DNA from 4 places in the Aminobacter sp. P4_D5 genome. Region 4 is predicted to be linked to each of the others. Evidence: predicted binding sites of a transcription regulator. Region 4 holds the regulator's gene; each other region holds the start of a gene.
What was found. The regulator PhoB, encoded in region 4, activates phosphate uptake and scavenging genes when phosphate is short. The targets are predictions, from matches to a motif close to TGTCATNNANCTGTCAT.
Positions count from the first base shown of each region.

Region 1: a site for PhoB is predicted at 2,251-2,267, ahead of AC1DWF_RS07330 (BtaA family protein). Genes of this name have one in related genera too.
Region 2: a site for PhoB is predicted at 6,309-6,325, ahead of AC1DWF_RS15650 (glycerophosphodiester phosphodiesterase family protein). Genes of this name have one in related genera too.
Region 3: a site for PhoB is predicted at 2,251-2,267, ahead of ugpB (sn-glycerol-3-phosphate ABC transporter substrate-binding protein UgpB). Genes of this name have one in related genera too.

Region 1 is NZ_JBFUIP010000021.1:25,421-36,303, forward strand. Features, by position in the region: gene AC1DWF_RS07310 (peptidoglycan recognition protein family protein) at 1-14, opposite strand, end outside; gene AC1DWF_RS07315 (TerB family tellurite resistance protein) at 11-730, opposite strand; gene AC1DWF_RS07320 (DMT family transporter) at 879-1,781, shown strand; gene AC1DWF_RS07325 (hypothetical protein) at 1,834-2,124, opposite strand; gene AC1DWF_RS07330 (BtaA family protein) at 2,329-3,573, shown strand; gene AC1DWF_RS07335 (class I SAM-dependent methyltransferase) at 3,573-4,238, shown strand; gene AC1DWF_RS07340 (serine hydrolase domain-containing protein) at 4,231-5,616, opposite strand; gene AC1DWF_RS07345 (glycoside hydrolase family 25 protein) at 5,850-6,653, shown strand; gene AC1DWF_RS07350 (lytic murein transglycosylase) at 6,827-8,062, shown strand; gene AC1DWF_RS07355 (NAD-dependent epimerase/dehydratase family protein) at 8,219-9,088, opposite strand; gene AC1DWF_RS07360 (alanine racemase) at 9,193-10,413, opposite strand; gene AC1DWF_RS07365 (DMT family transporter) at 10,573-10,883, shown strand, end outside.
Region 2 is NZ_JBFUIP010000064.1:3,965-14,847, reverse strand. Features, by position in the region: gene AC1DWF_RS15685 (GNAT family N-acetyltransferase) at 1-750, opposite strand, end outside; gene AC1DWF_RS15680 (polysaccharide deacetylase family protein) at 839-1,888, shown strand; gene AC1DWF_RS15675 (DUF2842 domain-containing protein) at 1,885-2,103, opposite strand; gene AC1DWF_RS15670 (COX15/CtaA family protein) at 2,272-3,366, shown strand; gene AC1DWF_RS15665 (aminoglycoside phosphotransferase family protein) at 3,356-4,210, opposite strand; gene argC (N-acetyl-gamma-glutamyl-phosphate reductase) at 4,212-5,144, opposite strand; gene speB (agmatinase) at 5,230-6,186, opposite strand; gene AC1DWF_RS15650 (glycerophosphodiester phosphodiesterase family protein) at 6,386-7,480, shown strand; gene AC1DWF_RS15645 (hypothetical protein) at 7,469-7,750, opposite strand; gene rpsI (30S ribosomal protein S9) at 7,880-8,356, opposite strand; gene rplM (50S ribosomal protein L13) at 8,359-8,823, opposite strand; gene AC1DWF_RS15630 (PaaI family thioesterase) at 9,038-9,502, opposite strand; gene AC1DWF_RS15625 (enoyl-CoA hydratase) at 9,659-10,480, shown strand; gene AC1DWF_RS15620 (VOC family protein) at 10,483-10,883, shown strand, end outside.
Region 3 is NZ_JBFUIP010000309.1:165-3,412, reverse strand. Features, by position in the region: partial or broken gene AC1DWF_RS31115 (ABC transporter permease subunit) at 1-666, opposite strand, end outside; gene ugpB (sn-glycerol-3-phosphate ABC transporter substrate-binding protein UgpB) at 879-2,189, opposite strand; gene tlpA (thiol:disulfide interchange protein TlpA) at 2,545-3,240, opposite strand.
Region 4 is NZ_JBFUIP010000239.1:151-5,047, reverse strand. Features, by position in the region: gene AC1DWF_RS29205 (ferric reductase-like transmembrane domain-containing protein) at 1-670, opposite strand, end outside; gene AC1DWF_RS29200 (hypothetical protein) at 667-1,143, opposite strand; gene AC1DWF_RS29195 (L,D-transpeptidase) at 1,230-2,039, opposite strand; gene AC1DWF_RS29190 (hypothetical protein) at 2,036-2,182, opposite strand; gene AC1DWF_RS29185 (hypothetical protein) at 2,638-2,835, shown strand; gene phoB (phosphate regulon transcriptional regulator PhoB) at 2,973-3,662, opposite strand; gene phoU (phosphate signaling complex protein PhoU) at 3,685-4,392, opposite strand; partial or broken gene AC1DWF_RS29170 (phosphate ABC transporter ATP-binding protein) at 4,434-4,897, opposite strand, start outside.

The DNA of each region.
Region 1 (10,883 bases), on a different contig from region 4:
TGAAAACCGCTCATGCGTGCCGCAATCCCCTTTCGATCATTTCGTAGGCCGCGTTGATCGCAGCTATGCGCGTCGTGGCGATCCTGATGAACTCCTCCGGCAAGCCACGCGCAATCAGCTTATCGGGATGGTTGCTGGCGACAAGCTTGCGATAGTGCTTGCGCACATCTTCAAACGACCTGCCGCGCTCGATGCCGAGCACGCGATAGGGGTCAGCCTCGCCAAGGTCGAGGTGGCGCGCCAGGATCGTCTGGTAGTGCGCTTCTTCGATGCGGAATATCTCGGACACGCGGTGCAGGAAGGTGCTCTCGCGCTGGTGCAGCATTCCATCCGCCTTGGCGATATGGAACAAACCGTCGAGAATATCCTCGAGCATGCCGCAGTTCGTGTGCCCCGAGCCGCACAGCCGCGCCATGCGCTCGGCATAGAACTCGAAGCCGGCGGCATCCTTCTGGGCGATATCATAGAGACGCGCTACATCCCGCGCGTGCTCGGGCGGAACGGCAAAAATCTCGTAGAAGGCGCGAACCTCGTCCTGGGACACCACGCCGTCGGCTTTGGCCATCTTGGCCGACAGCGCGATCATCGCCACCGAAAAGGCAACGCGGCGGCGCAGCTCGGCATCGCCTGAAAAGATGGTGCGGACAGCCTCCACGACATCGGCGACGCCGTTTGCCGCCGAAGCCGAGATACGCGCGATGAAGTCGCCGAGACGGTCCCAAATCGACATGGCCGCTTCTTAGGATGAAACATTCGCAAATGCGAGATGACTTTGCGCATAAGGGTAACTTTGTCGGCAACACGTGCATCTGGACCAAAAAACTGGACCAAAGGAAAGTGCACGACGAAAAAGCAAAGTCCCGCTATCGAATTGCGCCATGGACGCGCGCAACACCACCCACCCGGCAAAGACGCTTTCCCGCGAAACCATCGGCCTTGCCCTTGGCACGCTCGGCGTTGTCATCTTCGGCGGCACCTTGCCGGCGACTCGCGTTGCGCTGACGACATTTTCGCCGTGGTTCGTAACGAATGGCCGCGCCGCGGTCGCCTCGCTTGCCGCCGCACTGCTGCTTGTGATCCTGCGCAAGCGCCTTCCCAGGGGCGATGCGCCGGCATTGTTCCTCGCCGGCCTGCTTCTGGTGTTCGGCTTTCCGATCTTCTCCTCCATCGCCATGCAGACTGTGCCGGCCTCGCATGGCGGCGTCGTGCTCGGCGTGCTACCTCTGGTGACCAGCATCTTCGCTGCACTGATCGGTGGTGAGCGGCCCTCGGTATTCTTCTGGATCTGCGGTGTCGCAGGCGCTGCCCTGGTTGTGGCCTTTGCCATGCGCGACAATGGTATGAGCCTGACAACCGGCGACATGTTCTTGTTCCTCGCGGCGCTTTCCGCAAGCCTGGGTTATGTCGTGTCAGGCAAGCTGTCGCGCCACATGCCCGGCTGGGAGGTCATCTGCTGGTCCCTGATCCTCACCGCGCCGATCTCGATCCCTGGAGCGATCTTGAGCTGGCATCCGGAATTCGCAAGTGCCTCGGGCGCCGCGACTTTCTCGTTCCTGTATCTGAGCTTCGGCTCGATGTTCCTTGGCTTCTTTGCCTGGAATGTCGGGCTTGGAATGGGCGGCATTGCCCGCGTCAGCCAGGTTCAGCTGCTGCAATCCTTCGTCACGCTCGCCATCTCGGCCTTCCTGCTGAAGGAGCATGTCAGCGGCGAAACCGTGTTTTTCGCGCTCGCCGTCATCGCCATCGTCGCATTGGGCCGACGTGCCCGCGTCGCGCGCTGACCCAAAGAAAAAGGCCGGAGACTGAGCCCCGGCCTTTCCTCCTCCCGCTAACCTACTGCGCGGGCGCCGCCGGCTCTGCCGGCTTCGGCTGCATCGCATCGTGGTTCTGCATGTCGCCGCCCGTGCCTGTTTCAGGCGTCGGCGTAATGCCTTGGGTCGTCGAATTGTCGGTTGCCGGCGGCGCGGCCTGAGGCGTTGCGGGCGCCGGGGTGGCTGGCGCCGGCTGCTCGGTAACAGGCGGCTTCACGCTCTCGGTGGTGGTGCTGTCGGTGTTGCTGTCGCTGCAGGCGGCAATGCCAAATAGAGCGATGGCAGAAACAGACGCGAGAATGAGCTTTTTCATAACAATTTCCTTTCCAAAACGACCCGCAAGCGGGCTGTCGGAGGGAAAATGCGCGGCAAGCCGACCGGTTTCATAACGTTCGGTGTCCGGTTGTCACATAGCCGACGGCCCACCATGTCGCGTCGCCGTCATCGCCGCGTCACCGCGCTGTCACGCCGGTGCGCTACCCACTGCGCCAACAACGAAGCGGGGAATCGCATTTCCATGACCGACGTTTCCGGAGAACTTGTCTTTCGTCGCGGCAAGAAAGTTGGCAAGGCGGTCTATCAAAACCGCGCCCTTTCCAAGCAGGGGCTGTCCGAGCGGCTCTTTGCCTTTTTGTTTTCCGATCTTGTCTACCCCCAGATCTGGGAAGACCCAGATGTCGACATGGAGGCGATGCAGCTCGCCGAGGGCCACAAGGTCGTCACCATCGCATCAGGCGGCTGCAACATCCTCGCCTACCTCACCCGCTCGCCTGCCCGTGTTGATGCCGTCGACCTCAACGGTGCGCACATCGCACTCAACAAGATGAAGCTCGCGGCAGTTCGCCATTTGCCGTCGCAGGCCGATCTGTTTCGGTTCTTCGGCGAAACCAATGTCGAGCACAACTCGCACGCCTATGACCGCTTCATCGCCCCGCATCTCGATCCATCGAGCCGCGACTACTGGGAAAGCCGCAATTGGCGCGGCAAGCGCCGCATCGCCACCTTCGACGGCAATTTCTACAAGACCGGGCTTCTCGGCCTGTTCATCGCTGCTGGCCATCGCGTGGCCAAACTCTATGGCGTCGACCCCGCCGCCATCATGGCGACCGGCAGCCAAAACGAGCAGCGCCGCTTCTTCGACGAGAAGATCGCACCCGTCTTCGAACGCCGCATGTTGCGCTTCGTCACCTCGCGCAAATCATCGCTGTTCGGCCTGGGCATCCCGCCGGCGCAGTACGACTCGCTGCTGACTTCAGGCGATGGCTCCATGGCCGGCGTGCTCAAGGCACGCCTTGAAAAACTCGCCTGCGATTTCCCGCTCGAAAACAACTATTTCGCCTGGCAGGCTTTCGCGCGGCGTTATCCCGCTCCAGGCGAAGCCGCCCTGCCCGCCTATCTCGAACAGGCCAACTACGCGACGATCCGCGGCAATATCGGCCGCGTCGGCATCCATCACGCCAATTTCACCGAATTCCTCGCCGGCAAGGACGCCGCAACGACAGACCGCTTCGTCCTGCTCGACGCGCAGGACTGGATGAGCGACGCCCAGCTCAACGCGCTGTGGAGCGAAATCACCCGGACATCCGCTCCTGGCGCCCGCGTCATTTTCCGCACCGCCGCCGAGCCGAGCCTTTTGCCAGGTAGGCTTTCGCCCGCTCTGCTCGACCAGTGGAGCTATGAAGACGCCCAGTCGCGCGATTTCACCGCCCGCGACCATTCCGCGATCTATGGCGGCTTCCATCTCTATGTGAAGAGGCCCTGATGAGCGCACCGGAGCTTCTGGCCAGCCATTCCGGGCTGATGGACGGTGTTTACCGGCATCAGCGCCACATCTACGACCTGACGCGCAAATATTATCTGCTCGGCCGCGACCGCATGATCGCGGAACTCGATCCGCCAGCCGGCGGAACCGTGCTGGAGCTTGGCTGCGGCACCGGGCGCAATTTGATCCTCGCTGCCCGCCGCTTTCCCGACACGCACTTTTACGGCCTCGACATCTCCGCCGAGATGCTGGCGACGGCCAGGGCTTCGATCGCCAAGGCGGGTTTGTCCGACCGCATCACCGTGGCACAGGCCGATGCGACCGCGTTCGATACTGAAGCCCTATTCGGTAAAACCGGCTTCGACCGTGTCTTCATCTCCTATGCGCTGTCGATGATCCCGGGCTGGGAACGCTCGGTTTCGGCCGCATTGGCAGCATCCAACGGCTCCGTCCACATCGTCGATTTCGGCCAGCAGGAGCGCCTGCCCGGCTGGTTCCGAAGCCTACTCAAAGGTTGGCTGGCGCGTTTCCATGTCACTCCGCGCAAAACCCTTGCCAGCGAAATCGCCAGCCAGGCCCAAGCGGCAGGACAAGGCTTCCGCTTCACCGCGCTTTATCGCGGTTATGCCTTGCTTATCGTGGTCGGAGGACAAAAGCCTATCTGAGCGCCGCAACCAGCGCCGCCAGCATGGCCTGGGGCTTGTAGTGCAGCTTCGATGGCGTCAGACCGAGCCTGACGACCACCATATTGGCCGAAGGAACGATCGCCACCGTCTGCCCGTCATGGCCCTGCATCCAGAACGCGTCTGCCGGCAGATCGAAGCTGGCATCGGGATTGCCACCCGGCGGCGTGCCGCCCTCGGGCCCGCGCAGCCAGAGCTGGCCACGGCCGTATCTCCCGTTCGACGCCGGCGCCTTTTCGCGCATCCACCCGACATAGCCCTCCGGCAGGATGCGTGCCCCATTCCACACACCGTCCTGCAGCAAGAACTGGCCAAAGCGCGCCCAGTCATGCGCGGTGGCATAGAGATAGGACGAACCTGCAAAAGTGCCGCGCGCGTCAGCCTCCAGCACCGCACTGGTCATGCCGAGCGGGCCAAACAGCTTTTCGCGCGGCCAGGCCAGCGCCTTGGCAGGGTCGCCCACCGCATCCTGCCACAGCCGTGACAACAAAATCGTCGTGCCGCTGGAATAGGAGAAAACCTTGCCGACCTCATGGGCCAAAGGCTTAGCCTCGGCAAAGCTTGCCATGTCAGGCTCGAGATAGAGCATACGGGTCACATCGGTGACGTCGCCATAGTCCTCGTTGAATTCGAGTCCGCTCGACATCGCCATCAGGTCGGCAAGGCTGATCGCAGCCCGCCCGTCGCCCTTCCAGGGCTCGAACAGCGCGGTCTCATCGACCGACATCTTGCCCTCGCCGACCAGCGTTCCGATGATAGCGGCCGTCACCGTCTTGGTCATCGACCAGCCGAGCAGTGGGGTCGCCGCGCTGAACCCCTCTCCATAGCGCTCGCCGACAATCCTGCCGTTCTGGACGACGACGATGGCACGCATGCCTGGCCCTGCCAGCGCCGCATCGTCGAGGATCGTGTTGATCGCAGGATGCTGCGACGCCTCGACCCGCTCGCCTTCCGGCCATAGAGCATCGCCATTGGCGGCAGGTGCCGCCGGCACGGCCCCAAGTCCTGCGGCGTTCAGATCGCCATCCGGCACGTTGGCGCAGCCCACCCCGTCATGAACAACCGCGAGGCCTTTGCCAAATACGCCAAACAACCCGGCACGCACGGTGCCGGCACTCTGGTCGACATGGACCGACATCAGTTTGAGCAACGGATGCCCTGGCGCCTGGACATCGTCGGCAAGCACCTGATTGGCGTCGCGGCCGGCAACAAAGGCGTTGGAACAAACGATCTTGGCGGCATAGCCGGAGCCGACACGGATCAAATCAGGCGGTGCAAAGTAGAGCCAGGCCGAAAGACCGGCGACCGCCAGGACGGCCAGACCGACCAGCCATTTGAGGATTCTGCCCGCTACGCGCATTGCGTCCCCGCCCCCGGCATCATGCTTCCGCCATGGAATTGCCGTCATTCCTCACGCAAATCTTTCAGGCTGTCGAGCACGATCAACGGTTTATCAACCATGATCGGCGACGATCACAGGAGGGGATAGGCGGTGTCTAGGGGAAACCGCTGATCCATCGAAGTAGAAGCTGGCCACATGGCCAACCCCATAACGACAAGCTCTGACCGGCTGTGCTGGTCCAAGGAGAAGTAATGCGCCGCGTTTCGGCTCTTGTGCTGCTCGCCTTCCTCGGCGCCTGCTCGACCGTAGACACCCTGTCCCTTGCCCCCACCGGCAAATCGACAACCATTGCCAGCGTGTCGGTCAAGAACCCACGCTTCAGCGACAGCGATCCGCATCAGTGGGAGAGCGGCGCGCCCTGGACCTACGCGATCCACGGCACCGACGTGTCGAAGTACCAGACCTCGATCGACTGGGCCAAGGCCAAGGGCAGCGGCATCTCCTTCGCCTTCATCAAGGCGACCGAAGGCGGCGACCGCGTCGACGACTATTTCGGAGAGCACTGGCGCGGGACCAAGGCGGCCGGCGTGCCGCGCGGCGCGTACCACTTCTACTATTTCTGCCGTCCGGCAGCCGAGCAGGCAAGCTGGTACATCAACAATGTGCCAAGGGAGGGCTCTTCGATGCCACCCATCCTCGACATGGAATGGAACCCACAGTCGCCGACCTGCAAGCTGCGTCCGCCTCCCGCCACCGTGCGCAGCGAGATGAAGATCTTCCTCGACATCGTCGAAAAGCATTACGGCAAAAAGCCTATCATCTACACGTCGATCGACTTCTTCGAAGACAACAACCTGTCGACGTTCCCAAGCTATCATTATTGGCTGCGTTCGGTCGCCGGTCACCCGACCACGAGATACGGCAGCCACCCCTTCACCTTCTGGCAATACACCGGCACCGGTGTCGTGCCGGGCATCAAGGGCGACGCCGACATCAACGTGTTCAACGGCACCGAGCAGCACTGGAAGAAGTGGCTCGCCGCCAACACAAAATAGCCTGGACTGCACTACCGGGCTGCGCATTTCGCATGGCAGATGCGACAAGAAGAGGGGGTGCGGCCCTCGCCCCGTTTCTGTAGAAGGCGCGGCAAGACATTAAGCTGGCCGTCCGGCTGCTTTCGACGTTGCGCGAAAGCCTTGACGTGACGGGCCACGCAGGAGAACTGCCCATGAAACTGCTGAGCAAGGCGCTGGTCGCCGTACTTCTGACCACAGCGGCCGCGCCTGCGATCGCCCAGGATACCGCTGCCGTTCCCCAGGGCGCGCCTGCGGTCGCCTCGGAATGTGGCGACGACTTCGCCACCTGGAAGCAGAACCTTGCCAATGAGGCCCGTGCCGCCGGCGTCGGCGAACAGGGGCTTGCGGCTCTGGCCAACGCTGCGCTCGACCCGAAAGTGCTGGAACGTGATCGCGCCCAGGGCGTCTTCGCCCAGACCTTCACCCAGTTCTCCGAGCGCATGATCAGCGACTACCGGCTCAAGCACGGCGCCGCCAACCTGCAGAAATATGGCCAGTACTTCACCATCGCCGAACAGGACTACGGCGTGCCCGGACCGGTGATTGCTGCGTTCTGGGGACTAGAGACTGATTTCGGCGCGGTGCAGGGCAATTTCAACTCGCTCAACGCGCTGGTGACGATGGCGCATGACTGCCGCCGGCCTGACCTGTTCCGCCCGCAGGTGATCCCGCTGATCACCTTGATCGACCGCAACGTCCTGCCCGCCGACGTCAAGGGTGCATGGGCCGGCGAAATCGGCCAGACCCAAATCCTGCCCACCGACTATCTGGCGCGCGGCGTCGATGGCGACGGCGACGGCATTGTCGACCTGCGCAACAGCCCGGCCGACGTCATCTTGACCACCGGCAAGAAGATCCAGTCGCGCGGCTGGAAGCGCGGCGAGCCGTGGATCGAGGAAGTTCGGGTTCCCGCCGAGATGGCCTGGGAACAGACAGGCCGTACCAACAAGCAGCCGTTGGCCACATGGGCCGAAATGGGCGTCACCATGCGCGACGGCAGCCCGCTCAAGGACAATGGGCTCAAGGGCGCAATCGTCTTGCCAATGGGCCGCAAGGGTCCGGCTTTCCTGACCTACGACAATTACGATGTCTATCTCGAGTGGAACCAGTCGGCGACCTACACGCTGACCGCGGCCCATCTTGCCGCGCGTCTCGCCGGCCAGCCCGCCTTCGATCGCGGCAATCCCGACCCGGGCCTGACAGGCGATGCCATGAAGCAGCTGCAGCAGAAGCTGGCCGACAAGGGCTACGACGTCGGCGGCATCGACGGCATTTTGGGCACCAACACTCGTGAAGCCATCCGCCAGGAACAGATACGTCTCAAGCTGCCTGTCGATGGCTGGCCGACTGACGAGCTGCTGGCCGATCTTCAGGCGAGTAGCGATTAGCGAGTAGCGAGTAGCGAGTAGCGAGTAGCGAGTAGCGAGTAGCGAGTAGCGAGTAGCGAGTAGCGAGTAGCGAGTAGCGAGTAGGAATATTCGCGCTCGAAATGCGCTCAACCCCAATTTTCCCTATTCGCTACTCGCTATTCCCCATTCGCTCCCTCAAAACAACGAAGCCGCATCGTGGTGGACCGGCTTCCAGCCGAGTTCGGCCCGCGCCTTGTCTCCGCTCAGGCGCTGGCTGATCGCATAGCCCCGCGCCCACTCGCCCAGATTTTCCGCAGCAAGGTCGACGCTGACGATGTGTAGCTCTGGACGCTCCGTCCGAAGCTGCCGCGCCACCCCAAGGACAATCTCGCCGACCGTCAGGCCATCAATGGCCGAACCGTTGTAGACCGCGCCGGCTCGCGCCTTTTCGAGAACATTGAGGTAAAGCTCCGCCAAATCTTCTGCGTGAATCAGCGGCCAGACCACCTCTTTGGAGCCGATCACCTCGACCGGCCTTCCTTCATGAATCGCATCCATGAAGGACGAAAACACGCCGCCCTCGGCCGAATAGACCATCGCCGGGTGCACGACGAAGCTGTCTATGTCGGGCGCTTCGAGCACACGCCTCATAGTGTCGATCGTCCCGCTGAATGCCGGCAAAGGATTAAACGGGGTTTCCTCCGTGGCCACGCGCGCTCCGGTTGCCCCGAACAGCCAGCAGCCGCCGGTATAGATGAAGCGTGGCCGTTTCGGCATCGCGCCCAGCACAGGCAAGAGCGCGTCGAGCAGTGCCGCCTCGACCGGCCCCATGTCGTCGCCAAAATCCGACGCGGCCTGAATGACAGCATCTACCGGCCCGATCTTGGCTGCCCATTCCCCAGGTTTGCGCAGATCGTCCAGCAGTGCCGTTGCGCCCGCCGCTTTCAACCGGTCAGCCGAGGCTTCGGAACGGGCCAAGCCGACGACATGATGTCCGGCAGCGATCAGGCGCCGCAGGACATGGCTGCCGATGAAGCCGGTGCCGCCAAGAAGAAATATGCGCATGCGAATGGTCACTTAGCGAATAGCGAATAGCGAATAGCGAATAGTAGATCGGAGAGTTCGCGCAGCAATTCAAGCCGCTTTCCCTATTCCCTACTCGCTCCCTTTCAATCCGCCATCGTTTCCAGGCTGGCCAATCCGACTGGTGCCTCGCCCTCGTCGAACGGCGTCGTCACCTCGACGAATGTGTCGGGGTAAAAGCCGTTGAATCGGGTCCTGAGCGACAGCGAATAAGCGCCGATATGGCCGATCTCGATCCAGTCGCCGGTGTCGATCGTTTCAGGCAACCAGAACGGCCGCGACAGGATGTCGACGGAATCGCAGGTCGCCCCGCACACCTTGAACGGCACGATCTTGCCGACGTCGCCATTGCGCGTGCGGATCGCCGGATCGGGAATGAAACGCGCCGGCAGCGTGATCTTGCCGGTCCAGGAATCCGACAGCGACGCCCAGATACCGTCATTGATGTAGATGCGCCGGCCTTTTCGCAGCAAAACCCGCACGATCAGCGACAGGCAGCGCGCCACGATCACCCGGCCGGGCTCAGCCACCAGTGGCATGTCGTCGAAATTATATTCCTTCAGGTCGCCGCGAAAGCGCGACATGATCTGCCCGATCGAGGGCATCGCCGGCTTCTTGCTGTTGGGGTCATGGCCATATTCGGCCGGAAAGCCGCCGCCGACGTCCAATCCGGCAAGATCGAAGCTGACGCGGTTGCGCACCCAGTCGACCGAAGCAAGCGCCCGCTCATAGGTATCGGGATCCTCGATCTGGGAGCCTACATGGAAGCAAAGTCCGACCTTGTAGCCGTTGCGGTTGAGCCGTTCGGCCAGTTCGACCGCATAGGCAGGTCCCGCGCCGAATTTCTTCGACAGCTCATAGGCCGCCGATCCCTTGGTCTGCACGCGCACGAACACCGTGATCGCGCCTGGGTCGATGTCGAGCGCGCGCACCACGCGGCTGAGCTTGGTGATTTCGTCTTCATGGTCGACCGCAATCACCCTGATGCCATAGGTCTCGAGCGCCAGCCGGATGTCGGACTGCGCCTTGACCGGGTGCATGTAGATCATTTCGGCGTCCGACGAGACCTCCCTCACCGCCGCGAACTCGCCGGGCGACGCCACGTCGAACATCGTCACCCCGGCTTCGACCAGCGCCTTGAGCACGATCAGCTCACCATTGGTCTTGACCGCATAGGCGGTCTTGCCGGGGAACATCTCCATGAAAGCCCTAGCATCGGTTTTCAGCACTTCGGGCCGGAAACAATAAACCGGGGCATCCGGACGGAGCGCCAGTGCTGCCTCGCGCGCATTCTCGAATCGCTGCATGGAAGCTCCTTGTTGCGGGGCGAAATCTAAAGCAAGCCGCCGATGATGCAACCCGCGCGCAATCCAGCGGCCCGCTGCGTCACGTCATCGGAATCGGGTGGCCCTATCAGAGAAGCGCGACTACCGCTTGAATGTGACAAGGCGACGAAGGGAATCAAAATGTCGGCAAGAGACTGGGCCAAGCTTCTGTTGCTGGGCGTCATCTGGGGCGGCTCGTTCTTCTTCGTCCACATAGCGGTGGCCGAAATCGCGCCTCTCAAGCTCGTCTTGTTTCGGGTGATGATCGCCGCCCTGGCGCTTCACGTATATCTGCTGGTGCGCGGCCCCTCCTTCCGCCTGGCTTTGCCGCTGTCTGGAACCTTGTTTGGGCTGGCGCTGCTCAACAACGTCATCCCCTTCTCGCTCATATTCGCCGGCCAGACCGAGATCGGCGCCGGCCTCGCATCGGTGCTGAATGCCACAACGCCATT
Region 2 (10,883 bases), on a different contig from region 4:
TTTGCGGAAAAAGCTGCGTACCTCCGCGTCGGCAAATACGTCGGTGATGCCCATCGCGCCAAATCGCTGCTGCTTCATCGCGAAGAAGGCGTCGAGCATCGCGTTTGCGTCGGCGGCCGTGGTCGCAACAGTGCGCCGTGTACCGCCAACAGCCTCGTATTTTCGCTCCTGGCTGCGATGCCGCTTGCGCTTCTTCTTGCCGTTGGTGCGGGTGAGAACCGCTTCGAAGCCGCCGCCCAGATTGACTGCGAGCGCCACATTCGGGCTCGGTGCGAAGCCCAGCTTGAACAGCGGGTTGGGTAGGTCGTGGAGTTCGGCAATCAGGCGGTCGAACGCTAAAAGATCTACATCCGGACGCGCTTTCCTGATCGAGCCGACGAGCGCGTCGATGTCATGCGTGTTTGCTGTTGCCAGCCAATTCCTATCCACTGCCGGAAAATTGCCGTTGGCGTGCGTGCCGCCCAGGAAGCGTGCAATACGGAACGGTCCTTCGCGACTGACTTCAAGCGCGACAGCGAGCACAGGCCGCCCTTTGGCGCTCAAGGTCGCAATGACAGCGTCGGTCTTGTTGGTGTCGATCCAGGCTGACACCCATTGCGGGCTCTGCGCCGGTGCGTAGATGTCTGTGAAGCTCCCGTAGGCGTTGAGGGCTTCGTTTGAGAGCGGAAAGGCAACGGCCGTTGCCGTGTCGCCGAAATCTGCAGCCGGAGGCGACGCGCTGTTTTCCCTGGCGGCTGTGGCGTCAACCATACTTCAATCCTTGCCGGTTATTGATCGGCACCTGGAGCAGTCCTCTTCATGCTCGATGCGACCAAGCCTATGCGTCAAAGGTGAAGGAATGATCGACGTAGCCCGAAAGCTAGCCTTCCTGCTCATCGGATATGGTGGTCTGAGCGCACTAGCCAGGCCGCTGGTCGGCGGCGTCGGTGCAATCCTCATGCTTCATCGCGTGACCGCGTTTCTTGAGCGTCCGGAAAGCCCGAACCGCCACCTCAGCGTAACACCGCTCTTTCTCGATGTGCTGCTCGGCGAGATGAAGCGAATGGGCTATGCCTTCGTGACGATGGACGAGGCGGTGGCGCGTTTGCGCATGGCCGCAAAAGGCGGACTGTTTGTAGCATTGACCGCCGACGACGCTTATCGCGACAACCTGACCGAGGCTCTTCCGGTTCTGGAAAGGCATGCCGCGCCCATTGCGATCTATGTCGCGCCGGGCCTGACGGGCGGGGAGGTTGATCTATGGTGGGAAGTTCTCGACGATATAGTCGCGGCTGGCAGGGCGCTTTCGATAGCCATGCCGGGCGGCGAATTGAAGCTCGATTGTTCCACGCCGGAAGGCCGCTCTGTAGCGTTCCGGCGCCTGGCCGACCACATCACCAGCGAGGTGCGGGAAGAAGATCAGCGTACGGTCTTGCGCGGCTGGGCCGACATGGTGGGCGTCGATGCTTCCGCCCCCAACCGCAAGCTTTTGATGGATTGGAACGAGATCAGGCGCTGCGCTGGGCATCCGCTGGTGACCATCGGTGCGCATACGGTCCATCATTACAATCTCAGGCGGCTGAGCAAGGAAGCGGCACTGCGCGAGATTTATCGTTCGCGCAGCATGATCGAGGCCGAGCTTGGACGCGCGCCACGCCATTTCGCCTATCCCTATGGTTATGCGGCGGCGGTTGGCTTGCGCGAAACCGAACTTGCGCGCGAGGCCGGCTATGTCTCGGCCGTGACCACGCGACACGGCGTGCTTCGGCCCGAGCATGCTGGCAGCCTGCACGCGCTGCCACGTCTTTCCGTCAATGGGCGTCACCAGGAACTGGTAGCGATGCGAGCCATGCTGTCGGGCGCGACGACCCTGATGTCAAATCGCGGCCGACGCCTCGTGACGGTCTAGGGTTTGGCTGATTTGGGCGGCTTGACCATCCATTTGATGATCCACATCGCCGGCAGGATCCAGAGCAGGCCGCTGAAGAAGAAGAAGGCCAGGTGCACGACCGGGCCGGACTGGGAAAGCTGCGCGACCGCCACCATGGTTGCAATCAGCGCGTACACGATCACCAGCAGCACCAGCAGCACGGTTCCGATCAACTTCTTGACGCGAACGGGCATTTCTTGATCCTTTATCCAGGCCTCGCATAGTCGCTCCGGCCAGTCGACGCAACCGCCGAGGATACGCCGCTATGCGGCGCGACTGCGTGTCGCGTAGGCTGAACTTGCCAGAGAAGCCGCTATGGTCCACCAGTCCGGCGAGTTTCGAACGAGCCGGGAACGATTGTCATGTCCGCGATGACCAATACTGCTGCACCGCTTGCTCAACGCGACAGGGAACTGCACAACCGCGCGCTCGTTCGCGGCTGGCTCTACATTGTGCTGCTGGTTCTGTTCGCGCTGGTCATGGTCGGCGGTGCCACGCGCATGACCGGTTCCGGCCTCTCCATCACCGAGTGGAAGCCGATCCATGGCGTCATCCCGCCGCTCAACCAGGCGGAATGGCAGGAAGAGTTCGAAAAATACCAGCAGATCCCGCAATATGAGCAGGTCAACAAGGGCATGACTGTTGACGAGTTCAAGGGCATCTTCTGGTGGGAATGGGCGCACCGGCTTCTCGCTCGCGGCGTCGGTTTCCTTGTCGCCATTCCGCTTGCCTTTTTCTGGCTCACAGGCCGTCTCGAACGCCGGCTCAAGCCGCGTTTGGTAGGTCTGCTGGCGCTCGGCGGCCTGCAAGGCTTCATCGGCTGGTGGATGGTTGCTTCGGGGCTGTCGGAACGCGTCTCGGTGAGCCAGTACCGCCTGGCGATCCACCTGACCTTTGCCTGCATCATCGTCACGGCGGTTGCCTACATCGCACGTGGGCTGGCGGCCTACTCGCAAGCGCCGGCAAATCGCCAGGTCCAGCGTTTTTCAGGCATCATGGTATTGCTGGTGCTGTTTCAGATCTATCTCGGCGCATTGGTCGCCGGTCTCCATGCCGGCCTTTCCTACAACACCTGGCCGCTGATGGATGGCGCCATCATTCCGGGCGATCTGCTGGTGATCGAGCCTGTGTGGCGCAACTTCTTCGAAAGCCCCAAGACTGTGCAGTTCATCCACCGCATGTTCGCCTACACCGTGCTGGTGGTTGCACTTTGGCATGCCTTCTCGACCATGCGGGCAGCACCCAAGACGACGCATGCGCGCCGGGCCTGGATGCTGGTGATCTTGATCCTTGGTCAGGCGGCCATTGGCGTTGGCACATTGCTGATGCAGGCGCATATGCATTGGGCGCTGCTGCATCAGGGCTTTGCGCTGATCGTGCTGATCTTCGCCACCGCCCATTGGCGCGGCACCAAGGGGGCTTACCCCTTGGAAAACGACGTCGAGATCAGAAGCTAGCCCGCACGTTGCGGACTGCCGCGACAACGGTGAGTCCGCTGTTTTCGTCGGCGTCGTTGCGGTCTTCGGCGTGCCAGGATGCCGAAAGACAACCCCAGGCAATGGCATGATCGAGGATCGCGTCGGGGCGCTGACACAGCGTTCTGGCGAAACTCTCCGCCATATAAGCGATGCGCTCCGGCTCGATGCAGAGATCGCCGTGGCGATCGAGCGGATTGTAAAAGAAATTCGCTGCGTCGAAGCCTGGATCGCCCAGGATGCCCTTGGGATCGATCACCAGCCAGCCGCGTTCGCCGTGCAGGACATTCTCGTGGTGCAGGTCGCCATGCAGCACGCGCAGTTCGTGCGGGTTTGACAGCAGGCGCTCCGCAATGACCGCTGCCTCTAGGTAGAGGCTCTCACTACCAACATCACGATCAGCCTTGGCCTTCTTGAACAGGCTCGCGAAACGCTTCCGCAACGGCTGTAAATCAGCCGGAGGCGGAACATCCGAGGGCGAAAGCAGCTTGGCCAACACCTCATTGGCGATGTCGGTCGCGTGCCGGTCGCCATGCTCGTTCAATTCGTCGACAAGGAGCCGATCGCCGGCATATTCGAGCAGCATGTTGTGCCCCTCGAAGCCGAGCAACCGGACCGCGCCGACGCCATCGCGCCAGGACAGGTAATGCGCGCCGCGAAGCTCGTCGCAGACGTCGTCGAAGGGCTTGAGCGCCTTGACGACGGCAGGGCTGCCATCGGCAAGTCGCACCTTCCAGATGCGGCTGGAAAACGTTTCGGCAATGAGCTGGGGATCGCTGATATTCCAGTGATCCGGCCAGCGGCCTGGAACGGCAGCCTGATCCATCTTAGTGCTTGAGCCCGAGCATCAGGTCCATGTTTTGGACAGCGGCACCCGAGGCGCCCTTGCCGAGATTGTCGTAGACGGCGATCAGCAATGCCTGCGCGCGGCTGTCATTGGCGCTGACATAGACCTTCATCTTGTTGGTGCCGTTGAAGATTTCGGGCTGGATGTCGTCGCTGCGCTCGAAGTCGATGAGCGGCGCGACCTCGATCACACCGCCCTTGAGGCCGGCATAGTGGTCGGCGAGTGCCGCGTGCAGTTCCGCACCAGTCGGCACCTTGGCAAGGCGGCCCAGTTGCAGAGGAACCACGGTGATCATGCCCTGCGCGAAATTGCCAACGGCCGGTTGCATGATCGGATCGTGCGCGAGCTTGGCGTAAGTGCGCAGCTCAGGCACGTGCTTGTGCTTGAGCATCAGGCCGTAGGGCAGGAACTCGGGCGAATCCTCGCCCAGCGCCTCGTAATCTTCGATCATCTGGCGGCCGCCGCCGGAATAGCCCGAGATACCGTTGACGGTAACCGGGAAGTCCGCCGGCAGAAGCCCCGCCGCGATAAGCGGCCGCAGGCCGGCTATCGGCCCCTGTGGCCAGCAGCCGGGGTTGGCGACGCGCTTCGATGCCGCGATCGCCTTCATCTGCGCTTCGTCCATTTCCGGAAAGCCGTAGGTCCAGCCGTCCGCCACGCGGTGGGCGGTCGATGCGTCGATGACGCGCGTGGTGTTGTTTTCGATCAGCGCGACGCTCTCCCGCGCCGCATCGTCGGGCAGGCACAGGATCGCCACATCAGCCGCGTTGAGAAATTCGGCGCGCGCCGCCAGTTCCTTGCGGCGCTCGACAGGCACCGAAATGACTTCGAGGTCATGGCGCCCGGCGAGCAGCGCCCTGATCTGCAGACCGGTGGTGCCGTGTTCGCCGTCGATGAAGATTTTCGGTTTCATGTCTGTCGTTCCGTCGAAAGTTTCAGCATTTCATAAGCTTATGGCCGGATTCGGACTCAAGTCGGCAAGTCCTTGAAACGTCGTCTCAGGCTTTGTCGCGTGCCTTCTTCTCGGCCAGCAGGCCAAGATAGTGCATGGCGACCGTCGAGCCTGCGATGGCCGTAATATCGGCATGGTCGTAGGCCGGCGCAACCTCGACGACGTCGGCACCGACAATATCGATCTGGGTCATCTGGCGCAGCACCGACAAGATCTTCGCCGAGGAGGGGCCGCCCGCCACCGGGGTGCCGGTTCCTGGCGCATAGGCTGGGTCGAGACAGTCGATATCGAAGGTGACATAGGTTTTCTTGCCGCCGGTGCGCTCGGCGATCGCATAAGCGATGTCGGCGGCCCGCATCTCCTCGACCTCGTGGCCATAGAGGATCTTGATGCCGAAATCGTCAGGTGCATGGGTGCGGATGCCGATCTGGATCGAGCGGTCGGGATCGATGATGCCCTCTTTCACCGCCCTCCCGACGAAGGAACCGTGGTCGATGCGTTTGCCGTCGTCCGGCCAGGTGTCCTGGTGGGCGTCGAATTGTACCAGCGCCATTGGGCCGTGGACCGCGGCATGTGCCTTGAGCACCGGCCAGGTGACGAAATGGTCGCCGCCGAGCGTCAAAAGGAACCCGCCAGATTTCAGGATCTTCGCCGCCTCGCGTTCGATTGTCGCCGGCGTCTTTTGATGGTTGCCGCTGTCGAGCAGGCAGTCGCCATAGTCGACGACGGCGAGATCGTCGAACAGGTCGCGGTTGAAAGGATATTGCGGGTCGCAATCGAAGATCGCCGAGGCGCGGCGAATGGCCTGCGGGCCAAAGCGCGCGCCCGGCCGATTGGTGACCGCTGCATCGAAAGGAATGCCCCAGACCACCGCATCGGCGCCTGCAACGTTCTTGGAATACTTGCGTCGCATGAAAGACAGGGCCCCTGCATAGGTCGGATCACCCGAGCGGCCGGTGTTCGTCCGCGCGGTGAAGGCGTGATCGATCGATGAAGTGGGCATGGGCAGTCTCCGCAGTCGGTCTATCGGAATTCGAGGGGCAAGAACTACAGAAGCCGGCCGCAACATGCCAGCCCCGAGGTGCACTGCGTGTGCTGGCCGGCTTTCCCGAGCGTTCATGTCTCTGTCATCCGCCCTACATGCCCTTGTCATCGGTACTGCCTAACTCGTTGTCGCATCCTTCGGCCATGGAGCGATTCCCATGCGGGCAGTTCTGGCAGTCCTATTTCTTGTCTTTGGCGGCCCCTCAGTGGGGCATGCAGGAACGCGGGCCGAGCAGATCCTCGAGCGTTTCGACGATGCCAATCAGTGGCGTGACCACGTCATGGTGGTGGCCCATCGCGGCGGCGGGTTGGAGGCAGGCAAGGGGCTTTATCCCGAAAATTCCATCGCCTCGGTGCGCGGCGTCATCGCGCTTGGCGCGGAAATGGTCGAGATCGACATACGGCGCTCCAGGGATGGCGAACTGATCGTCATGCATGACAGCTGGCTCGACCGAACGACCAACTGCAAAGGCGAGGTGATTGCCCGCACGCTAGAAGAATTGCGTCACTGCCGCCTCGTCGTTGAGGGAACGGGCGAGGTGAGCAGCGAGCCGGTACCGACCTTGCGCGAAATGCTTGGCGTCACCAAGGGCAAGATCCTGGTCAATCTCGACAACAAGCTGGAAACCACCGATCTCGCGGACATGGTTGCCATAGCGCGCGACATGGGCATGGAGGAACAAGTTGTCGTGAAGGCGAACCTTTGGGATGCCGAACGCGTGGCGACGGTCAAGGAAACCATGCGTCGGGTTGGCCAGGGCTTTCAGTTCATGCCGATCATCGCCGACGATGCGGTGCGCGATGCCGGCTTCATCGAGGTAGCCAGCAAGGCGTTTTCCGCCCGCGCGGTCGAGATGATCACCTGGCGTGGCGATGCCGAGACGATGACAGTATCAGGCGGGCCACTGTTTTCGGCCAAGGTGAGGGCGGCTTCCATACGCGGCAATTGGCACATCTGGGTCGACACCCATGCCATCGTCAACAAGCCTGGCGGTTTCCTGTCCGGCGGGCGCGGCGACGAGCTTGCGGTTGCCGCAGGCTTTCCCGGACAAACCTTCGGCTTCTGGGCCGAGCGTGGCGCAACGATGATCCAGACTGACGAGCCCAAAGCAGCCATCCAATGGCTGGCTGCCAATGGCTATCGCGCGCCCTATGCGGACGTCGACGAGTCGGTTGCGGCGGCAATGGGGCAGGGCGCCCTTCGTCGGGGAAATGCGCCGACGAACCGAGATGCCACGCTATCAGTCGATTGACTGCCGGAGGGAGCGCCGTCGTTCCTTCATGTCGTATTTCGAGCCGCCGGCGCTCAATAGCTTTTTCGACAATTTCTTACAGCGGCTGTCAGCTTTCTTGGCGGCTTTCTTCTGGTCGGCGCCTTTGGCTATGGCCTTGTCGGCCGCCCGCTGCCAGCAGGTGTCGTAGTAGCCGGCGCGCTTCTGGAATTTGCTGTTCGGTGCTGCTTCGGCCACCGCCGAGGAGGCGGCGGTCAGGGCCGCCACAGTCGCAGCAAGCATGCGCAGCATGACCGTCTCCATCGCTGGTGCCACCCGACAGGTTGCAAGAGATCATACGGCATTGGTGCGCAGGCACAAAAAGAAAGGGGCCGGTTTGACCAGCCCCTTCCGAAATTCTGGAGAATGCAGTCTCGGCGCTTAGCGCTTGGAGAACTGGAAGCTCTTGCGGGCCTTGGCCTTGCCGTACTTCTTACGCTCGACGACACGGCTGTCGCGGGTCAGGAAGCCACCCTTCTTGAGCACGCCGCGCAGCGCCGGCTCGTAGTAGGTCAGCGCCTTGGAGATGCCGTGACGAACAGCACCGGCCTGGCCCGAAAGACCACCGCCGACGACGGTTGCGATGATGTCGTACTGGCCGACGCGGGCAGCTGCTACGAGCGGCTGGTTCAGGATCATCTGCAGCACGGGGCGCGCGAAGTATGCCGCGTATTCCTTGCCGTTGACGATGATCTTGCCGGTGCCCGGCTTCACCCAGACACGGGCGATGGCGTCCTTGCGCTTGCCAGTGGCATAAGCGCGGCCGCTCTTGTCGAGCTTCTGCACGTAAACCGGAGCGGCAGGCTGCACCGAAGCGGTCACGGTGCCGAGTTCTGCGAGCGAGCTGAGATCAGCCATAATTACGAGGCCTTCTTGTTCTTGGCGTTCAGCGCGCCGACGTCGAGCGTCACGGGCATCTGAGCGACATGCGGATGTTCGGCGCCTGCATAGACGCGGAGATTCTTCATCTGGCGACGGCCAAGCGGACCACGCGGGATCATGCGCTCAATGGCCTTTTCCAGGACGCGCTCGGGGAAACGGCCCTCGAGCAGCTGGCGCGCGGTGCGCTCCTTGATGCCGCCGGGATGGCCGGTGTGCCAGTAGTACACCTTGTCGGTGAGCTTCTTGCCGGTGAACGCGACCTTGTCGGCGTTGATGATGATGACATTGTCACCGTCGTCGACGTGGGGCGTGAAGGTGGGCTTGTTCTTGCCGCGGAGGATGTTGGCGACGATGGAGGCGAGACGGCCGACGACGAGACCTTCGGCGTCGATCAGCACCCACTTCTTCACCACGTCCGCAGGCTTCTGCGAAAAGGTTGTCATGGTTATATGCTTTCGGTTCGGACCTTCCGGAGAAGGCGTTTCTTGTTGCTTTCATTGGCAAAAGGCCGAAGCCCTAGCCAATAACAAAACGGCGACCCAATGCGGGCCGCTGCTTTGAATGGGCTTATAGGTGAGTGTTAATGACGCGTCAAGCGAAGCGGCAGGTCAGATATCCTGCAAAACTCAACGAAAACAATGAGATGTGCAAGAGGTATTATTTTACCGCATCGCGTTGACGCTTTGGCGGCACTGAATAGGTACCTGTTGCGTGGGCTACGGTCTGCTGGTCGGGGCCAGCAACGATGTCGATGACGAAGACCATCAGGCTCTTGCCAAGCTTGAGGATGCGGCAGTGGCCGTCGATCGGACCGGCTTCGGCCTTGCGCATGAAGTTGATGTTGAGATTGGTCGTCACCGACAGCGCATCGGGCCCGGCGTGGCTCAGCACGCAGACATAGCCGCCAATGTCGGCAAGGGTGAAAAGCGACGGACCGGAGACCGTGCCGCCCGGCCTGAGATGGCGCTCATCGGCGTTGAGACGCACGGTGCAGCCGCCCGGGAACACCTCGGTCACCTGATAGAAATCATAGTGCTCGTTGAGCTGCGGGTAGACCTCCCTGAGGAGATCGTTGACCGCGGCTGCGGTCATCAGCGGCTTCAATCCACTCTGTTTCGGCATAGTTTGGTCTTCCCCTGCGCAAGCCGCGTTCCGGTTCCCGCGTCTGATCTGTCGCCAACAAGACATAGTTGGGAACTAAGGTTCAAGGCTGCGCGTATACGCTTATGCTTCGACGCAGGCGATTCTTTCGCCGCATCGAACGCGAAGAGGGACAATATGGCAGAAATCGTCGCCATCAAGCGCAGCGAACCGGAGGGACCGGTATGGTCGACGCTGGAGACGGGCGTATTGCGCCTGACGCTCGCAAATCCGCCGGCCAATGCGCTTTCGCTCGAAACGATGGCAGTACTTCAGTCACAACTTGACGGCGCGCGCGACGACAAGGCGGTGCGGGTGATCGTGCTCGCGGCGTCGGGCAAGGTGTTTTGCGCCGGACATGATCTCAAGGAAATGACGGCACACAGAAGCGATGCCGATCGCGGCCGCGCCTTCTTCGAGCTGACCATGCAGCGCTGCTCGACGCTGATGCAATCCATCGTGCGTCATCCCAAGCCGGTGATCGCCGAAGTCGATGGTCTGGCCACGGCAGCCGGGCTGCAACTGGTGGCCAGCTGCGACCTCGCCATAGCTTCGGATCAGTCCACGTTCTGCACGCCAGGCGTCAACATCGGCCTGTTCTGCTCGACGCCGATGGTCGCCTTGTCGCGCAACGTCTCGCGCAAGCAGGCCATGGAGATGCTGCTGACCGGCGAGGCGATCGACGCCACGACAGCGCGCGACTTCGGCCTGGTCAACCGCGTCGTACCGCGGGAGTACCTGAATCACATTGTTGGCAAATACGTCCAAACCATTGTTTCAAAATCGCCATTGACGCTGAAGATCGGCAAGGAGGCGTTCTACGCCCAGGCCGAGATGGGGTTGGCGGAAGCCTATCACCATGCCTCGCGGGTGATGGTCGAAAACATGCTGGCAAGGGATGCCGAGGAAGGCATCGGCGCCTTCATTGAAAAGCGCGAAGCGGAGTGGAAGGGGGAATAGGCTTGGAACAGCGGATTTCTCTTGTAACCCTGGGGGTCGACAATCTCGACCGCGCCGTGCGCTTCTACGAAGCCATGGGGCTTCAACGAAACAAGACGATCACCGAAGGTGTCGCGTTTTTCCAGATGGGCGGGTTGGTGCTCGGCCTATGGGGGCGCGACCAGCTTGCCGTCGACGCGGGTATCGCAGCTACAAAAGGTGGCTTCTCAGGCGTGTCGCTGGCCTACAACACGCGTTCCGAGGCCGAGGTGGACGAAGTCCTGGCCGATGCGGAGCGCGCGGGCGGGCGCATCGTCAAGCCGGCACAGCGCGCCTTCTGGGGTGGTTGGTACGGCTATTTCGCCGACACCGAGGGCCATTTGTGGGAAGTTGCGCACAATCCCGATTTTCCGCTCGCCAAGGA
Region 3 (3,248 bases), on a different contig from region 4:
CGTGTTGACCACGAGTAGGAAGAATGTGGTCGGCGCCAGAAGCGGAAAGACAATTGTCCAGAAGCGCTTGAATGGCTTGGCGCCGTCGATGGCCGCCGCTTCGATCAGCGTCTTGGGGATCGCCTGCAGGCCGGCAACAAAAAACAGGAAATTGTAGCTGATCTGCTTCCACGACGCGGCGGCGACGACCAACGCCATCGCCTGCTCGCCGTCGAGCAGCGGGTCCCAGTTGATACCCAGCCAGCGCAGGGCGTAGGCCAGAGAGCCGATGGACGGGTTGAACAGAAACAGCCACAGCATGCCAGCGATTGCCGGGGCAACGGCATAAGGCCAGATCATCAGCGTGCGATAGATGCCGCGACCGCGGATCACCTTTTCGGCCATGACGGCGAGCAGCAGTGCCGTACCCATGGCGACGGCCGCTGTGGCGATCGAAAACACCGCCGTGACCTGGATCGAGTTAAGGTAATACGGGTCCGACAGCACCTTCTTGAAATTCGCGAACCAGACGAATTTCGACGACAGGCCGAAGGGATCCTCGCGCAGCATTGACTGGCGCAGCGCCTGGCTGGCGGGCCAGTAGAAAAAGATCAGCGTGATCGCCAGCTGCGGGGCGACCAGCAGGTAAGGCAGGATCTTGTTGGGGAAGACGACGCGTGGGGACAATGAGGGCCTCTTGTTACGCGTTTGTCGGAAATTGCGTGGCGCCGCATTCTTCGGCCCAGCGTTGGCGCCGCCCCTCACCCTTACCCTCTCCCCGTGAAGGACGGGGAGAGGGAGGGCGCCCACCTTGCCGCTTGTCCCTTCTCCCCGTCATGACGGGGAGAAGGTGCCGGCAGGCGGATGAGGGGCAGCGCTACGATGACATCAAACGGACGTCAGTTGCCGATCGCTTCCTGGATCGCCTTGTTGCCGCGCGCAACGGTGTTGTCGAGCGCCTGCTGGGCGGTCTGCTGGCCAGCGAGCATCTTTTCGAGCTCTTCGTTTTCGATATCGCGGACCTGCGGCAGGTTGACGAGGCGAACGCCCTTCGAATTTTCGGTCGGCGCCTTGCCCATCATCTGCTTGATCGGGATTTCGCGGGCCGGGTTCTTGTCGTAGAAGCCCGACTTCTTGGTTTCCTCATAAGCTGCGAGCGTGACCGGCAGATAGCCCGAGACCTGGTGCAGGCGCGCCTGGATCGGCGTCTGCGACAGGAAGTTGAAGAAGGCGGCTACGCCCTTGTACTGGTCATCCGGCAGGCCGGCGAAGACCCACAGCGAAGCACCGCCCGGGATGGTGTTTTGCGGAGCACCCGCAGCGTCGGCCTCGTAGGGCAGCTGGCCGGTGCCATAGTTCATGCCCGACTTGATCACGTCGCCAAGGCCGCCCGAGGATTCGGTGAACATGCCGCATTCGCCGGCGAGGAAGATCTGCTTGGCCTCGGACGTGCGGCCGCCATATTTGAACGTGCCGTCCTTGGCGAGATCGGCGAGTTCCTGGAAGTGCTTGACGAAGGCCGGAGCGTTGATCTTGAGCTCGACGTCGGTACCGCCGATGCCGTTTTCATTGGTGCCGTAGGAGACATTGTTCCAGGCGGCGAAATTCTCGGTGTGAATCCAGGTCAGCCAGGTCGAGGTGAAGCCGCAGGGCGCGGCACCGCTCGACTTGATCTTCTTGGCGGCGTCCCAGACTTCGGTCCAGGTCTTGGGCGGATTGTCGACGTTGAGGCCAGCCTTCTGGAAGATGTCCTTGTTGTAATAGAGGATCGGCGAGGATGAATTGTAGGGGAACGACAGCATGGTGCCGTCCGGCTTCGAATAATAAGAGACGATGCCCGGCAGGTACTGGCTCTTGTCAAAGACCGTGCCGTCCATCGACAGGATCTCGGCGACCGGCTTGATGGCACCCTCAGCACCCATCATCGTACCCGTGCCCGCATCGAAGACCTGCATGATCGTCGGTGGCTGCTTGGCGCGGAAGGCGGCGATGCCGGCATTCAGCGTCTCGGGATAGGTGCCCTTGAAAACCGGCACGATCTTGTAATCGGCCTGGCTCTCGTTGAACTCCTTGGAAAGCTTCTCAACGACCTCGTTGTTCGCGCCGGTCATGGCGTGCCACCATGAAATCTCGGTGACTGCGAAGGCGGAGGTGCTGGATAGCAGCGTCATAGTGGCGGCAACTCCGGCCGCGAAGCCTAAGGTCTTCATGTCTMGCTCCCGTTGTGGTTGGCGAAATGTTTAGTTCCGCGAGGAGCAGTATTGTCGGAATATGACAGCGCTACAACAGTTTTGTAGCGATCGTATGAAGGTCGCATTTGGCGCGCTTCGTTTTCACTTGCGCTGCAACCGGAGCATCGATTTTCGCATTTGCAAAAAACGAAAGCGATTTACCGACAATTAGACTCATCTGAATTGCCAGCAATGCCGGCTAACAAAAGGCTGAAATCATTTGGGGCCTGCAGCGAAAAGCCTTTCGCGCCTGGAATGGGCGAAAGGCTTTGGGTCTCTTGTTCAATCTACAATTGCATCGCGCAAAAACGAGCGTGTGTGGACACGCCTCGCTTTATTTGGCGAGCGCAGCCTCGATCAGCTTCTTGGCGTCGGGGCTCGCCCACTCGGCCGGGCCGTTCATGTTGGCGAGCAGGCAGCCTTCGCCGTCGATCAACAGCGTGACCGGCAGGCCGAGCGCCAGACCGCGCTTCTTGAGATCGTTGAACACCCCAAGCGTGTTGTCGCGGTAGTAGCCCAGCGAAGAGACATTGATTTCTTCGAGGAATTTCTTGGGCTTGGTATCATCGCCAGTGTCGACATTGATGGCCACGACCTCGAAATTCTCCCCACCCATCTCGCGCTCCAGAGCATCGAGTGCCGGCATTTCAGCGCGGCACGGCGCGCACCATGTCGCCCACAGATTGACCAGAAGCGTGCGGCCGGCATGGTCGGCGACCGTCATCGGCTTGCCCTGGGGGTCGTTGAAGGCAAGCGTCTTGAGCGACTGCGGCGGATCGGCGGGCAGCATCGCCGCCACATGACCGGTGGCCGCAGCGCCGATCGCCTTGGCGGTGTCGGCCTTGGCAGCACAAAGCTTGTCGTCGGCGCTGGCTTGCGCGCTCGTGTCGGCTGCCACTGTCGGTGACGGCGTCTTGTTGCCAGGAAGGGTGGTGCTGACATATACCGCGACCGCGCCGGCGATCACGCCCGCAACGGCGGCAAGCAGGATATGGCGTGGGGCTGGAAACATTTTTTTGCGGTCCGACATCTAACCAA
Region 4 (4,897 bases):
GCACCAGCACCGATAGCACCGCCGCCACGAACGGCCATTGCAGAGGGTTCGGCGCGGGCGGCGGGCGATGGAAGCTCAGGAAGTGCATGAACAGGAAATAGGCCGTGTGCAGCACAACAAGCCCCCACAGCACCGTCGCGCCGTTCTGCAGGAACTTCCAGACCGAGGAACCGAGCAGCTGGATCGACCGATCGTTCGAGGTGGCCATGAGCGCGAGCGCATAGGTCAGCGCGCCAATGCCGATCACGTTGGCAAGCCCGAAGCCATGCTGGAACATCACATACTCGCCCGTCTGCGGGATGATTTCGAAGCCGAACAGCCGCGCAAAATCCCACTCGACCCAGCCGCTGAGTATGATGGCCGTGTGCACGGCCGCCAAAAGCGTCGCATGGATACCGGTCTCGCGCCGATAGGCCACTATCCGCAGCAAGAGCGGCCATAGACGCGAGCCGGGTCCGATCGACATGGTGATCACCAGCATCGCCAGCGATGCGTCCGCGAATGCGCGGTTCCACCTGTGCATCGGGCTCCACTGGGCGTGCACGAGGGCGAACGCGTAGACCAGCGCCGCCGAAAGGCCGATGACCGCGAAATGGCGCAGCAGCATCCGGCGCCAGGCAAGTGGAACGAGCCGGTCGGCGTGTGCGCGCGCCGCGGGGATACCGGTCACTTCGGATACTCCATTTGCGTGGCGTCTGCATTGTCTGCGCGGCAAGCTCGCATTTCGTGCCATGAAGCGACAGCGAGAAGCACAATTCCCAGCGCCGCAATCAATGGCCGGATCGGGTCGAACCAGGTCATCAGCAATTCGCCCCCGAACAGGAGCATGAGGAGCTTGTTGCACGTCGGGCATGCGATGCCGATGAAGTCCGCGACGCCGCCGGCACCCGCGCGGCGGGCCGAACAGAAGGGGCGCCGCACGGCGACGTACAGCCCCGAAAGCGCCGACAGGACCGCCAGGGCGGGCAGTTCCCAGCTCCCAACGGGGGTCATCCGAATGAAGAGCGGATTGTCCCAGAGCGCCGAAACGGTGCCCAGCGCTGCGAAGCTCAGGATAGCCACGGCCACCCCCTTGAGAACGTCGCGGCCATGCCAGCCGGCAGCGGTTCCGCGCAGACCGGAAAGTGTGTGTTCACCCTGCATCGCTTATTCCTCCAACGGAACCATGACGGTTGGCCGGGCGGCGCTTCGCAAACCGCCCGGCGAGAACCTGCTGCGCGACCGTTACATCAGCCGGCGGCTTGCCGAGCACTGTCGCTGGCGACCTCGTGCGAATGGGGTTGGGTCGGATCGCCCAGCACGAGGATGGGAGACTGGCTCGGCACCCGTTCATACAGGTCTATGATGTCCTGGTTCATGAGGCGAACGCCGCCGCTCGAAACCGCCTTTCCGACGGTCCAGTATTCGGGCGTTCCGTGAACGCGATAAAGCGTGTCGACCTTGCCCTGGAAGACGTAGAGCGCCCGCGATCCCAGCGGATTTGTAAGGCCTGGCGGCATGCCGCCCCTGTCGGCGCTCCACTGGGCGAGATCTGGCTGACGCGCGATCATCTCGTTTGGAGGCGTCCATTTCGGCCATTCCTGCTTCCAACCGATACGGCCCCTTCCCGCCCAGGTAAAACCGGCCCGGCCAAGTCCAACCCCGTAGCGCATGGCCTTCCCGCCTGGCTGGACGAGGTAGAGGTAGAAGTTGTCCGTGTCGACGACGAGCGTTCCGACCGGTTCTTCGGTGGCATAGTCGACCTGCTGCCGATAGAAACGGCTCGGTACCTTGGTCAGGTCGATTGCGGCGATTGGGAACCGCTCGTTCGGAAGCGGGCCGTACATCGCAAGGGCATTGCTGTCGACGACCGGCGGCGCCTTTTTGACCGGTGCGTTTGCGGCCGGCACGGCCGCTTGTTGGGTGCTGACGCAGCCGGACACCGCAAGCGTTCCCAGCGCGGCTACGCCGCTGAGAAAATGCCGGCGGCTCAGTGCCGAGCCGTCTCCGGGCAAGGGCGCGGAGTCCGCGGCGTTCGTTTCGAAAGTGCCCGTAGTCATTTGCAGTCTCCTGGAACCATTTCCTGTACTTCGAGCGACACGCAGTCATGGAAGTTGATGACGCTGTCGTTGTTCATGCGAATGTGGCCGTTCGGCACCGATCCGCCGGCCGGTGACGGCTCATGCGTGCGGGCACGCGTCATGTCGCGGTTGCCGCGAGAAAAGCGCATTGGCGCCGAGCGGGCTGGCGTGCGAGCCGGACGGTGGCAGCCAAAGGCCGAACGGTCGGAAATCAGGCAGCGATCGGAGGCCGAAGGAGCGATGCGATCACCAAGCGACGCGGCATGGGATCTGGAAGCAGCTTCAAAAGCGCTGCGCGGGTCGGTGCGGGAAGCTCGACGCGGGCCTGCCAGGCAGGGCAGTCGCCCAGGCAGTGTGTGCTGGCGAAGCGGTCGTCAGAGGACTCACCGACACAGCGCTCCGGGGATGGCAAACACCCATCGGATCCGGCTGTAACTTCAGCCTGCAAGGTTACGCCCGGCAGCTCGCCAATGTTCATGCCTACGGCCGCTGCCCGATCGAGGGGCAGTCCGTAGAGGATGGTGATCAGCACCAGAACAATTACCGAGACAAAGTTGCGCACGGAGCGCCAACTAGCATGAAAACAGACAATTTTTGGTATCACCGAGATCACGAAAGTGTCATCGTCGGAACTTTAACTGCCATTCTTGAAGAAGTTGTCCATCAAAAGAATGGATGTGACGGAGCTCTTGCAGAACAACACTCCAATCACCAGAAGGTTGTTTACATCAGACCGACGCCAAAGCTTCGCGGCGCAGGCGATCTTCATGATTGAGCGCCACCACGCAGACCGGGCGGTCAGCAGTGCGTAGAGCTCGGCGTCGATGGCGGCACGCTGCCGATTGGCCTGATCTGCTGCTGGCCGCAGCCACTGGTGCGCTCGCCGCTTGCGGCAAGAACGGAACAGCGGCGCTAATCCTCGCGGATGGCGTAGCCGGCGCCGCGGATGGTGCGGATCACGTCGGGCATGCGGCCGGTATTGACTGCCTTACGCAAGCGCCCGACATGGACGTCGACGGTACGTTCGTCGATGTAGATCGTCTCGCCCCAGACATTGTCGAGCAACTGGCTGCGCGAAAACACCCGGCCGGGATGCCGCATCATGAACTCCAGCAGCCGGAATTCGGTTGGCCCGAGCTTGATCTCGCTCTTCTTGCGGTAGACCCGGTGCGACTCGCGGTCGAGCATGATGTCGCCGACCTTGAGGATCGAAGACAGCACTTCGGGCTTGGCCCGGCGCAGCAACGCCTTGACCCGTGCCATGAACTCGGGCGTCGAGAACGGCTTGACCAGATAGTCGTCGGCACCAGTCGACAGCCCGCGCACGCGGTCGCTCTCTTCGCCACGCGCCGTCAGCATGATGATCGGCAGCCGTTCGGTGTCGGGCCGCATCCGAAGCCTGCGGCACAGCTCGATGCCGGAGAGTGCCGGCACCATCCAGTCGAGCACCAAAAGGTCGGGCACGTTTTCCTGAAGCCGTATTTCGGCCTCGTCGCCACGCGTGACGACCTCGACCTGGTAGCCTTCGGACTCGAGGTTGTAGCGAAGCAGCACGCCCAGCGGCTCTTCGTCCTCGACGACCATGATCTTGGGGGCGATCATCGGCAGTCCTTCATGTTGGAGTTCAGGTGGCCGAAACCGGCGATGTGGTTTCTTCAACCTTCGGCCGGTGGAGCGGCAGCTGCGTGCCGGTCACCACGAAATACGCGTTCTCGGCGATATTGGTGACATGGTCGCCAATGCGCTCCAGGTTCTTGGCGCAGAACAGCAGATGCGTGCAGGCAGTGATGTTGCGCGGATCTTCCATCATGTAGGTCAGGAGCTCGCGGAACACCGCGTTGTACTGGATGTCGATCTTCTGGTCGTCGGCGCGCAGGTTCTTCAGGCCCTCGGCCTGGCGCGCGACATAGAGATCAACGACGCCCCGCACCTGGTCGAGCACCAGCTGTGCCATGGCATCGATCGAATGCGAAAGATTGCGTGGCGTCGGCGACTGGCCGACAGCGCCGACACGCTTGGCGATGTTCTTGGCGAGGTCGCCGATGCGTTCGAGATCCCCCGCCATACGGATGGCGCCAACCACGGCACGCAGGTCCTGTGCCATCGGCTGGCGCTTGGCGATCAGCGTGATGGCGCTGTTGTCGAGTTCGCGCTGCTTGGCGTCCATGATCGTGTCGTCGGCGACAACGCTTTGCGCCAGCGCCTGGTCGGACGACAACAGCGCGCGGATGGCACCGGCAACCATCGAGCCGCCGAGATCGCCCATGTCACGGATGAGCTGGTCGACATGCTGGAGTTCTTCGTCGAAGGACCGGACTGTATGTTCGCCCATGATTTATTCCTCGTCTCGTATACGGCGGCGAAAACGTCCACTCAGCCGAAGCGGCCGGTGATGTAGTCCTGCGTCCGCTTGTCGTCGGGGTTGGTGAACATCTTGTCGGTAGCGCCTTCCTCGACGAGATAGCCGAGGTGGAACATCGCGGTGCGCTGCGACACGCGTGCCGCCTGCTGCATCGAGTGCGTCACGATCACGATCGTGTAGTTCTCGCGCAGCTCGTCGATCAGCTCCTCCACCTTCGCGGTAGCGATCGGATCGAGTGCCGAGCACGGCTCGTCCATCAGGATCACTTCGGGCGACACCGCAATGGCGCGCGCGATGCACAAGCGCTGCTGCTGGCCGCCCGACAGGCCGGTGCCCGGCTCGTTGAGACGGTCCTTGGCCTCGTTCCACAGAGCCGCCTTCTGCAGGCTCTTCTCGACGATCACGTCGAGCTCGGCCTTGTTCTTGGCCAGGCCATGGATGCGCGGGCCGTAAGCGACGTTTTCGTAGATCGACT